3 regions of the Tessaracoccus sp. ZS01 genome follow, and region 1 is predicted to be linked to each of the others. Evidence: riboswitches for the same ligand, from Rfam matches in the RefSeq annotation. Region 1 holds a riboswitch; each other region holds the start of a gene.

The links. Region 1 has a riboswitch for thiamine pyrophosphate ahead of C3E87_RS09060 (thiamine ABC transporter substrate binding subunit). Riboswitches for the same ligand answer to the same signal wherever they lie in the genome.
Region 2: linked by a shared signal. The riboswitch ahead of thiM (hydroxyethylthiazole kinase) and the one ahead of C3E87_RS09060 (thiamine ABC transporter substrate binding subunit) in region 1 are both predicted to bind thiamine pyrophosphate.
Region 3: linked by a shared signal. The riboswitch ahead of C3E87_RS12460 (MFS transporter) and the one ahead of C3E87_RS09060 (thiamine ABC transporter substrate binding subunit) in region 1 are both predicted to bind thiamine pyrophosphate.

Annotation. Positions count from the first base shown of each region.
Region 1 covers NZ_PQFE01000008.1:17,896-21,134, reverse strand. Annotated here, with positions in the region: gene disA (DNA integrity scanning diadenylate cyclase DisA) at 1-1,012, shown strand, start outside; TPP riboswitch at 1,072-1,178, shown strand; gene C3E87_RS09060 (thiamine ABC transporter substrate binding subunit) at 1,212-2,273, shown strand; gene C3E87_RS09055 (iron ABC transporter permease) at 2,270-3,239, shown strand, end outside.
Region 2 covers NZ_PQFE01000015.1:47,754-50,992, forward strand. Annotated here, with positions in the region: gene thiD (bifunctional hydroxymethylpyrimidine kinase/phosphomethylpyrimidine kinase) at 1-522, opposite strand, end outside; gene thiE (thiamine phosphate synthase) at 519-1,196, opposite strand; gene thiM (hydroxyethylthiazole kinase) at 1,196-1,996, opposite strand; TPP riboswitch at 1,987-2,083, opposite strand; gene C3E87_RS11875 (glycine C-acetyltransferase) at 2,108-3,239, opposite strand, start outside.
Region 3 covers NZ_PQFE01000017.1:39,824-43,062, reverse strand. Annotated here, with positions in the region: gene thiM (hydroxyethylthiazole kinase) at 1-674, opposite strand, end outside; gene C3E87_RS12460 (MFS transporter) at 671-2,011, opposite strand; TPP riboswitch at 2,002-2,111, opposite strand; gene C3E87_RS12455 (plasmid stabilization protein) at 2,202-2,531, shown strand; gene C3E87_RS12450 (SDR family NAD(P)-dependent oxidoreductase) at 2,533-3,222, opposite strand.

The DNA.
Region 1 (3,239 bases):
GTTGCTCGCGCCGGGCACCCAGCTGCGCGGTGGCCTGGATCGCATCCTGCTCGGCCGCACGGGTGCCCTCATCGTGCTGGGCAACAACACGAAGGTCCAGCAGGTCTGCTCGGGAGGCTTCCAGCTGGGCGTCGACTGCACCGAACAGAACCTCCGCGAACTCGCGAAACTCGACGGGGCGATCATCCTCACCAACGACCTCAGCCGCATCGTGGCCGCCGGCGTGCACCTCGTGCCGGAGGGCGACCTGCCCACGGCGGAGACGGGCACCAGGCACCGGTCGGCGGACCGCACCGCCCAGTCGGCCGGCGTGCCGGTGGTCACCGTGTCGGCCTCGATGAGCACCGTCTCGCTGTTCCTGGGCGGCCGGCGCCATCCCGTCGAGACCGTGCCGCAGGTGATCAGCCGGGCCAACCAGACGCTGGCCACCCTCTCGCGCGTGGTCACGCGGCTCACGGACCAGATGGAGCAGTTCACGCTGCTCGAGATCGGCGAGCAGGTCACCCTGCGCGACCTCACGCACGTCGCGCACCGCCTGGAACTCACCCGCAGGTTGTCCACCGAGATGCGGTTCCATGTGGACATCCTCGGGGTCGAGGGGAGGCTGGTCGCGCTGCAGCACACGGAACTGGCCAGCCACTTCGAGGGGGTCGCGGATCTGCTGACGGAGGACTACGCGCACAATCTGGCGGACCCCTCGGAATTCGACCTGCTGGCGCTGCACAACTTCTCCCCCGAGGAACTCTTCAGCGGCGGCCTGGTGGCGGAGCGGCTGGGGTTCGGGGCGAACGCCAACCTGGAACAGAGCCTGGAGACGCGCGGCGTGCGACTCCTCTCCCGGGTGGGCCGGTTGCCGGCGCCGATGGTGTCGAAGCTGGTGGGCAGGTACACGCTGCAGGAGATGTTCGGGGCCTCCGTGTCGCAGTTGATGGAGATCGACGGGATCGGCCCGCGCCGTGCGCGCCAGATCCGCGACGCTCTGCTGCGGATCACGGAATCCAGCGGTTCCTGACAGACGCCCGTCAGCCCCGAACCCCCTGCGGAGCGCTTCCCGGACTGCGCTATGGTGGACGCCGAACACAGGGGAGCGCCACCGGGGCGCTGAGAGTGCGGGAGGCCGCAGACCCTCAAACCTGATCCGGTTAGCACCGGCGTAGGGAGTTGGGAATTCTCCTCGGCATCCGCCGAGCCCTCCTCTTGAAGGAGCGGACATGAAGTTCTTCGCACACTCGGCCATCGCGGGCACCGCCGTGTTGGCGCTGGCGGCCTGCGGCGGCGCGGCCACGCCGGGGGGCACGGACAGCCCTGCGGGCGAGACGTCCGAGGCGGTCACCTCGTCGTCGACCCTGACTGTGGTGACCCACGATTCGTTCAGCCTGCCGGACGACCTCAAGGCCAAGTTCGCCGAGGAATCGGGTCTGGACGTGACCTACGTCCAGCCCGGCGACAGCGGCACCCTCGTCAACCAGCTCATCCTCACCAAGGATTCGCCGCTCGGCGACGTGGTGTTCGGCATCGACAACACCTACGCCTCGCGCGCCGCGGAGGAGGGTGTCCTCTCCGGTTACGAGTCTGAGGCCCTTCCCGAGGAGGCCGAGGCCATGGCCACCGAGGGCCTCACGCCCATCGACTTCGGCGACGTGTGCATCAACGCCGACAAGCGCTGGTTCGCCGAGCACGACGTGGCGATCCCGGCCACCCTCGACGACCTCCTGAAGCCTGAATACAAGGACCTCCTGGTCGTGACCCACCCGGCGTCCTCCTCGCCGGGCCTGGCCTTCCTGCTCGCCACCATCGGCGAGAAGGGCGACGGCTGGCTCGACTACTGGTCCGCCCTGGCGGACAACGGCCTGAAGGTCGCCTCGGGTTGGACCGAGGCCTACTACACGGACTTCTCGGGTGCCGACGGCGCAGGGCCCCGCCCGCTGGTGCTGAGCTACGCCACCTCCCCCGCGTACACCGTGGACGGGGACGAATCCACCACCGAGGCGCTGCTGGACACGTGCTTCCGCCAGGTCGAGTACGCCGGCGTCCTCGCGGGCGCCCAGAACGAGGAAGGCGCCCGCGCCTTCGTCGACTTCCTGCTCAGCCCCGATGTGCAGAGCGTGTTCCCCACCGAGATGTACATGTACCCCGCGGTGACCGACACCGAACTGCCCGAGGAGTGGGCCCGCTTCGCGCCGCTGGCGCCGTCGCCGGTGGAGGTCTCCCCCGAAGAGATCGACGCGAACCGTGACCAGTGGATCCGTGACTGGACCGAGGCCATGGGGTGAGATCGACCCTGGGTTGGCGGCTGGGATGGGCGCTGACGGCGCTCGTCCCGGCCGCCTTCCTGACGCTCTTCTTCGCGTGGCCCGCCGCCGCGCTCGTGCTGCGGGGGTTCCACGACGACACCTCATGGACGCTCGAGGGTTTCAGCTCAGTCTTCGACTCCCGCCGCACCTGGGGGGCCATCTGGTTCACCCTCGGCTCGGCCACCGCCTCAACGCTGCTGTGTCTGGTGCTCGGGTTGCCGGGCGCCTACCTCCTCTACCGCTGCCGGTTCCGTGGCCGCGACACCTTGCGCGCCCTCATCACCATCCCCTTCGTGCTGCCCACGGTGGTGGTGGGCGTCGCATTCGGCTCATTGCTGCGCCCCGACGGGCTCCTCGGCTGGCTCGGCCTGGCCGGCACCCCGGCCGCCATCCTCGCCGCGATGGTGTTCTTCAACTACTCCGTGATCGTGCGCACGGTGGGCACCCTCTGGGCGCGCCTCGACCCGCGCCTGGCCCAGGCCGCCGGCACTCTGGGCGCCTCTCCCCTCCGCACACTGCGCACCGTGACGCTGCCGGCGCTGACGCCGGCGATCGTCTCCGGCGCATCCCTGGTGTTCCTGTTCAGCGCCTCCAGCTACGGCATCGTGATGGTGCTGGGCCAGACCCGCTACCGCACCATCGAGACCGAGATCTGGTTCCTCACCACCCAACTCCTCGACCTGCCGTCCGCCGCCGCCCTGTCGATCACCCAACTCATCATCGTGTCCGCCGCTCTCTGGTTGAGCGGCCGCGCCCAGGCCCGCATGACCCGCGCCCTGAGGCTGCAACCCGACGTCGACTCGGAGCGCGGCCTCTCCCTGCGCCGCGACGGCCTGGCGCTCGGCCTGACGCTGGCCGTGGCCGTGGTGCTGCTCGGCCTCCCCCTCGCCAACCTCGCGTGGCGCTCACTGCACCGCGACGGTGGGTTCACCGTCGTCAACTACC
Region 2 (3,239 bases), on a different contig from region 1:
CCTCGCGCCGGCCTCGACGAGCGCCTTGGCCTGCGCGATGACGCCGTCGCTGTCCGTGGCCGGGGAGATGCCCAGGAGCACCGCGGCCTCCGGCACGTTGGGCGTGACCACGTCCGCCAGACGCATGAGCCGCTCGCGGACGACGGCGACGGCGTCGTCCTGGAGGAGTGTGTCGCCGGAGGTGGCGACCATGACGGGGTCGAGGACCACGACGCCGAACTCGGCGCGCCGCTCCTCGAGCAGGTCCGCGACGACGCCCGCGACCTCGGCGTTCGAGAGCATGCCGAGCTTGGTGGCGGCGACAGGGAGGTCGTCGAGCACCGCCTCGATCTGGCTGCGCACGAAGGCGGGGTCGACGGCGCGGCCCTCGCGCACGCCCTGCGTGTTCTGGGCGGTCAGGCCGGCCAGCGCGGCGGTGCCGTAGACGCCCAGCGCGTGGAAGGTCTTGAGGTCGGCCTGGATGCCGGCGCCGCCGCTGGGGTCCGAGCCGGCGATGCTGAGCGCGATCCTGGGTGTGGTCATCGGGTCCTCCAGAGCGACATGAGTTCCTTGGCTGCGGCCAGCGGGTCCGGGGCGGTCATGATGGCGGACACGACGCAGATGCCATCCACCCCCGTGTCGATCACCCAGCGGGCGTTGACCTGGTTGATGCCGCCGATGGCGACGGTCTTCGCACGGCCGGCCGTCTCGCGCACGATCTGTTCGGCGCCCTGCAGCTCCAGCGGCGGTTCGGTGTCGGTCTTGGTGCTGGTGTTCCAGATGGGCGACAGGCCCAACACGTCGGCGGTCTGGTGGCGCAGTTCGGTGCGCAGTTGCTCGCTGTTGGAGATGGACAGGCCGATCATCAGGTCCTGCCCGAGCCGCCGTCGGGCCTCCGCGATGTCGCCGTCGCTCTGCCCCATGTGGAAGTGGAGGCCGAGGTCCGCGGCGATGTCGAGGCGGTCGTTGACGAAGATGGCGGCGCGGTGGCCCGTGGCGTCGAACACGCGCTGGGTGGCGTCGACGCAGGCCTGCGTGAGGTGGAGGAACTCGACCTCCGACATGTGCTTGTCGCGCACCTGGACGACTCCGGCGCCGCCCAGCACCGCCTGCTCGATGATTCGCGGCACCCTGTCCGGGCCGCCCGCGAGCTCCGTGTCCGTGACGACGTAGAGCCGCCAGTCCACCTGTTTGGCCAGTTTCTTGTGGGCCTGCATCAGTCCTCCTCGACTGTGACGAGTCCTTCCACATCTGCCGGCGTCAGCGCGTGCAACGCGTCGAGCCAGAGGGTGCGGAAGGTGCCGGGGGCCGAAGCCCCCCGGGCAGCGGCGATTCCGGCCGCCCCGAAGATGGCGTGTGCGGCGACCACGGCGTCGTGCCGGTCCGCTTCGCTCTCGGCGACGGCGAGGCAGGCCGCGACGGTGGCGCCCAGCGCGCAGCCGGTGCCGATCACCAGCGGCATGAGGGCGTCGCCGCCCGTGACCCGGGTGATCCGGCCGGCCGACACGATCACGTCGACCGGGCCGGAGATGGCGACGACGGCGCCGGTGGTGGCGTTGAGTTCGCGGGCGGTGCCGACGGCGGCCTCCACCTCGTCGGTGGCGTCCACGCCGCGGCCACCGGCCGACGTGCCGGCCAGGCCGAGGACCTCGGAGGCGTTGGCGCGGATGGCGGCGGGCCGGTGGGCGAGGAGGTCGCGGGCCAGTTGGGTGCGCACCGGCAGGCCGCCGACGGCGACCGGGTCCAGCACCCACGGCTTTCCCGCGGCTGCGGCGGCGGGGGCGGCGAGGCGCATGCCGGCGTGCTGCTCCGCCGAGCCGTTGCCGACGTTGATCAGCAGCGCCGACGCGAGGCCGGCGAAGATCTCCGCCTCCTCGGGCAGGTCGATCATGGCGGGTGCCGCGCCGACGGCGAGCAGCACGTTGGCGGTGATCTCGGGCACCACGGTGTTGGTCATGCAGTGCACCAACGGGGTGGTGGCGCGGACGGCGCTGAGGACGTCGGCAATACCGGTCATGGATTGCTCCCTTCGCTAGAACGACCTAGATCAGGTGACTACGGGTGTGTTCTCAGCCCCTCCTGCGGGGCACCCCGGCTTCGCCCCGACCCTACCAGTGTCGCCTGACGGTCAGCGGGCCACGGCGTCCCGGGCGGCGACGAACGCCGCCACCGCCGCGTCCATGTCCTCCCGGGTCAGGGCGGCGGACAACTGGGTGCGGATCCGCGCCTTGCCGCGGGGCACCACGGGGAACGAGAACGCGCGCACGTAGACGCCCCGGGCGAGGATCTCGTCGGCCATCTGGGCGGCCAGCGCCGCGTCGCCGATCATCACGGGGACGATGGGGTGGTCAGACTCGGGCACCTCGAAGCCCTCCTCGACGATCCGGCGGCGGAAGTAGGCCGTGTTCTCGCGGAGCCGGTCGAGCAACTCGGGCCGGGAGGCGATGAGGTCGATCACCGCGATCGCCGAGGCCGTGATGGCGGGGGCGAGCGAGTTGCTGAACAGGTACGGCCGCGACTTCTGGCGCAGCAACTCGACGATGGGCCCGCGCGCGCAGGTGAAGCCACCCGACGCGCCGCCCATAGCCTTGCCCAGCGTGCCCGTGAGGATGTCGACCCGCTCGGTCACGCCGAACAGTTCCGGCGTGCCGGCGCCGGTGTCGCCGATGAAGCCGACGGCGTGGGAGTCGTCGACCATCACCAGCGCGCCGTATTCATCGGCGAGCGTGCAGATGTCGTCGAGGGGCGCCACGTAGCCGTCCATCGAGAAGACGCCGTCGGTGGCGATCACCCGGTGGCGCGCGCCCTTGGCGGCCTCCAGTTGGGCGCGCAGGTCGTCGAGGCTCCGGTTGCGGTACCGCAGGCGCTGCGACTTCGTCAGCCGCACGCCGTCGATGATCGACGCGTGGTTGAGCTCGTCGGAGATGATGGCGTCCTCGGGCCCGAAGACGGTCTCGAACAGGCCGGTGTTCGCGTCGAAGCACGACGAGTAGAGGATCGTGTCGAAGCCCTCGGCGCCCTTCCGGAGGAAGCCGGTGAGCTTCGCCTCCAGATCCTGGTGCTGCGTCTGCGTGCCGCAGATGAACCGCACCGAGGCCATGCCGAAGCCCCAGCGGTCGAGCGCCTCCTTCGCGGCGGCGATCAGCTCGGGGGAGTCCGCAAGGCCCAGGTAGTTGTTGGCGCACAGGTTGATGACCTCGCCGCCGAGCGTGCCGACGTGCGCGGCCTGCGCCGTCGTGAGCGGGGCCTCCTCCTTGTAC
Region 3 (3,239 bases), on a different contig from region 1:
GCGTCCTCGGCGGCCAGACACAGCCAGGCCGTCGCCGCGTGGGCCGCGTCGAACGGGTCAGCCACCGCGGTGCACGCCGCGATGAGCGCGCCCAGCGTGCAGCCGGTTCCGGTGACCCGGGTCAACAGCGCGTGCCCGGCGGTGACGCCGATCCTGCGCTCACCGTCGGTGATGAGGTCGCGCGCTCCCGACACCGCGACGACGGCGTGGGAGGCCCGAGCCAACAGGGTCGCCGCTTGCGCAGCCTGCTCAGGCGTGTGCGCGGTGTCGGCGCCCCGCCCCGTCACCCCGGTGCCCGCGATGTTCAGGATCTCCGAGGCGTTGCCGCGGACCACGGCCGGCGCCTCGGACAGCAACCGGCGGGCCAGCGGCGTGCGGACCGGCGCGATCCCCACCGCCGTCGGGTCCAATACCCAGGGAGTGCCCAGCGAGTGGGCCCTGGCGACGGTGGCGGGGATGCCCGCCATACCGTCGGAGGAGAGGGTGCCGAGGTTGATCAGCAGCGCGTCGGCCACCTCCACCATCGACGGCGCCTCCTCCAACGTCTCGGTCATCATGGGCCGCGCGCCCGCGGCGAGCAGGGCGTCGGCGACGAAGTTCATCGACACCGCCGCACTCAGGCAGTGCACCAGCGGTGCCCGTTCGCGCACGGCCGTGATGACGTCGGCGATCATGCGGCCACCTGACGGGAGGCGACAGCCTCGAGGTCGTCTGTGAGTTCCCGCGGCCGCAGGGCCGGGCCCACCGCGCCGCACACCGCGACGAGAGCGCCGCCCAACACCATGAGGCCCACGACGGCGGTGTCGCGCCCGAACCAGCCCTCCAGCGTGGGCAGGTAGAAGGGGTACAGGGCCGGGATGACGATGGACACGCTGTAGGCCGTGCCGTAACCCGTGGCCCGCACGGCCGTGGGGAAGCGCTCCGACAGGTACGCGCCCACTGGGCCGTAGGCAGTGACGGTCAGCACCTGCAGGGCGACGGCGCACACGGCGATCAGCCACACGGCCGGGCCGCTCATGATCGCCAGCCACAACAGCGGCGCCGACACCGCCGCGAGCACTCCCCAGATGACGAAGAACCGCCGGCGGCCCAGCACGGTGGAAAGGTGCCCCGTGACACCCATCACGATGGCCTGACCGACGGCGGCGCACCCCATCACCAGGCTCACGCTCGTGGGCGCCAGCCCCACGTCGGTGCCCAGCCGGGGCGTCAGCATGATCACGGTGGTGTTGGTCAGGAACCACAAACCGCTCATCAGGCCGAACATCTGCCAGAACGCGGGTGCGTAGGCGCCGGTCAGCACTTCCAGCAGCCCGAGCCTGCGCCCCGTGGCGCGGCTGCGGTGGAACACCGGCGCGTCCGTGACGTGTCGCCCGTAGTAGATCAGCATCCCCACCGACGCCAGGCCGCCCGCCGCGAAGGAGGCCCGCCAGCCCCAGGCCGCGTAGTCCTCGGCCCCGAGCGCCACCAGCAGGATGCCCGTGGCGAACGCGATGGTGGCCTGCGCCCACGGCGCCATCGACATGATCAGGCCGGAGAACAGGCCGCGGCGCCTCGGCTTCGACCACTCCATCGCGAGCGGGATCGCCGCTGAGTACTCCCCGGCGATGAAGATGCCGCCGAGGAAGCGCAGGGCGATGACGATCATGATCGCCGCGCCTCCGATCGACTCGTGTGTGGGGACGGCCGCGATGCCGAACGTGCACGCCGCGGTGCCGGCGATGGCGACCTTCGTCGTCGTGGTGCGGCCGAGGCGGTCGGCGATCTGGCCGAAGACCATGCCCCCGATGGGGCGGCCGAGCAGCATCGCCATCACGACGATGGCGCCGGTGGTGGCCGCGGCATGCGGCCCCGCGAGCACGGTCAGGGCCGGGGCCAGCGCGACGAGTGGCAGGAAGATGTGCAGTTGGTCGACGTAGTTGCCCAGGACGCCGCCGCGGAGCGCAGCCTTTCCCTCAGGAGGCAGCGTCCGCGGGGGCGCGGTGGTGGGCATTGCAAGGGTGTGTGACATGGTTCACTTCCTTCGCCGGCATGACCCGGACAGGTTCGGACGGTCCGGGCCGCATCAGCCCCATCTCAGCCCTCTGCCGAGGGCACCCGCGTGGATGGCAGCACCCTAGCCCACCGTCGGCCCGCGCTAAAGGGGGTAGCCGGACGTGGAACGCCGCCGTAGCGTTGAAGGACCCGAGCAGGAGGTGGAGATGAGCCCCAAGGCATGGAGCGCCAAGCGCGAACGGCAGTACGAGCACATCAAGGAGGGCCTCGAGGAGCGCGGCGAGGACGAGGACACGGCTGAGGAGATCGCCGCCCGCACAGTGAACAAGGAGCGCGCTCGGGCAGGCGAGGCGAAGGAATCCAGCAGGTTGTCCCGGGAGGACATCTCGTCAGGCCGACGCGGTGGCCTCCGCTCCCACAAGGGGCCGGGTGGCCGTACCCGGGACCAGCTCTATGAAGAGGCCAAGCGCAAGAACATTGAGGGCCGCTCGAAGATGAACAAGGCGGAGCTGGAGAAGGCAGTCGACAAGAAGTGAATCAGCCGGCGTCGCGGACGTCCGCGATGACCTTCTCGCCGAAGTCTGCGCGGTTGAGCAGCGTGATGATCCTGCGGGCCGCCTCGTCTGGCGATGACAGACGGCCCTCGTCCTTCAGTGCCTGGAACTGGTCTCGCGCCGGGAAGTCCGTGCCGCGGATGGCTTCCTGCATCTGGGTGTCCACCACGCCCGGGGCGATGGAGGCCACGCGCACGCCCTCGAGGTTCTCCTCGGCGAGCGCCACGGCGTGCATGTCGACGGCGGCCTTGCCCGCGCAGTAGGTGCTCCACGTGGCGTGGGGGCGGCGCGCCGCCCCGCTGCTGATGTGCACCACGCGCAGAGGCGCCCCAGCGGTACGCAGCCGCACCACGGCGTCGGTCAGGATGATGGGAGCGGTCACGTTGACGTTGACCGACCGCTCGATCTCCGCCGGGTCCAGCGTGCCCACGAAGCCGATGGGCGACACCGCCCCCGCGTTGTTGATCAGGATGATGTCCGAGGCGCCCGCCAGGAACTCCGCGAGTGCGCCGGATTCCAGCCACGCTTCCAGTTCCGACGCCGACCCCAGGTCCACCTGGGCGCCGGCAGAGCGCGACACGCCGAGGACGGCCCAGCCGTCGGCCTCCAACTGCGAGGCGAGCGCGGCACCGAGGCCCTTGCTGTGGCCGGTGACGATGGCTTTTCTGGTCATGGGGTTCCTTTCTGGCA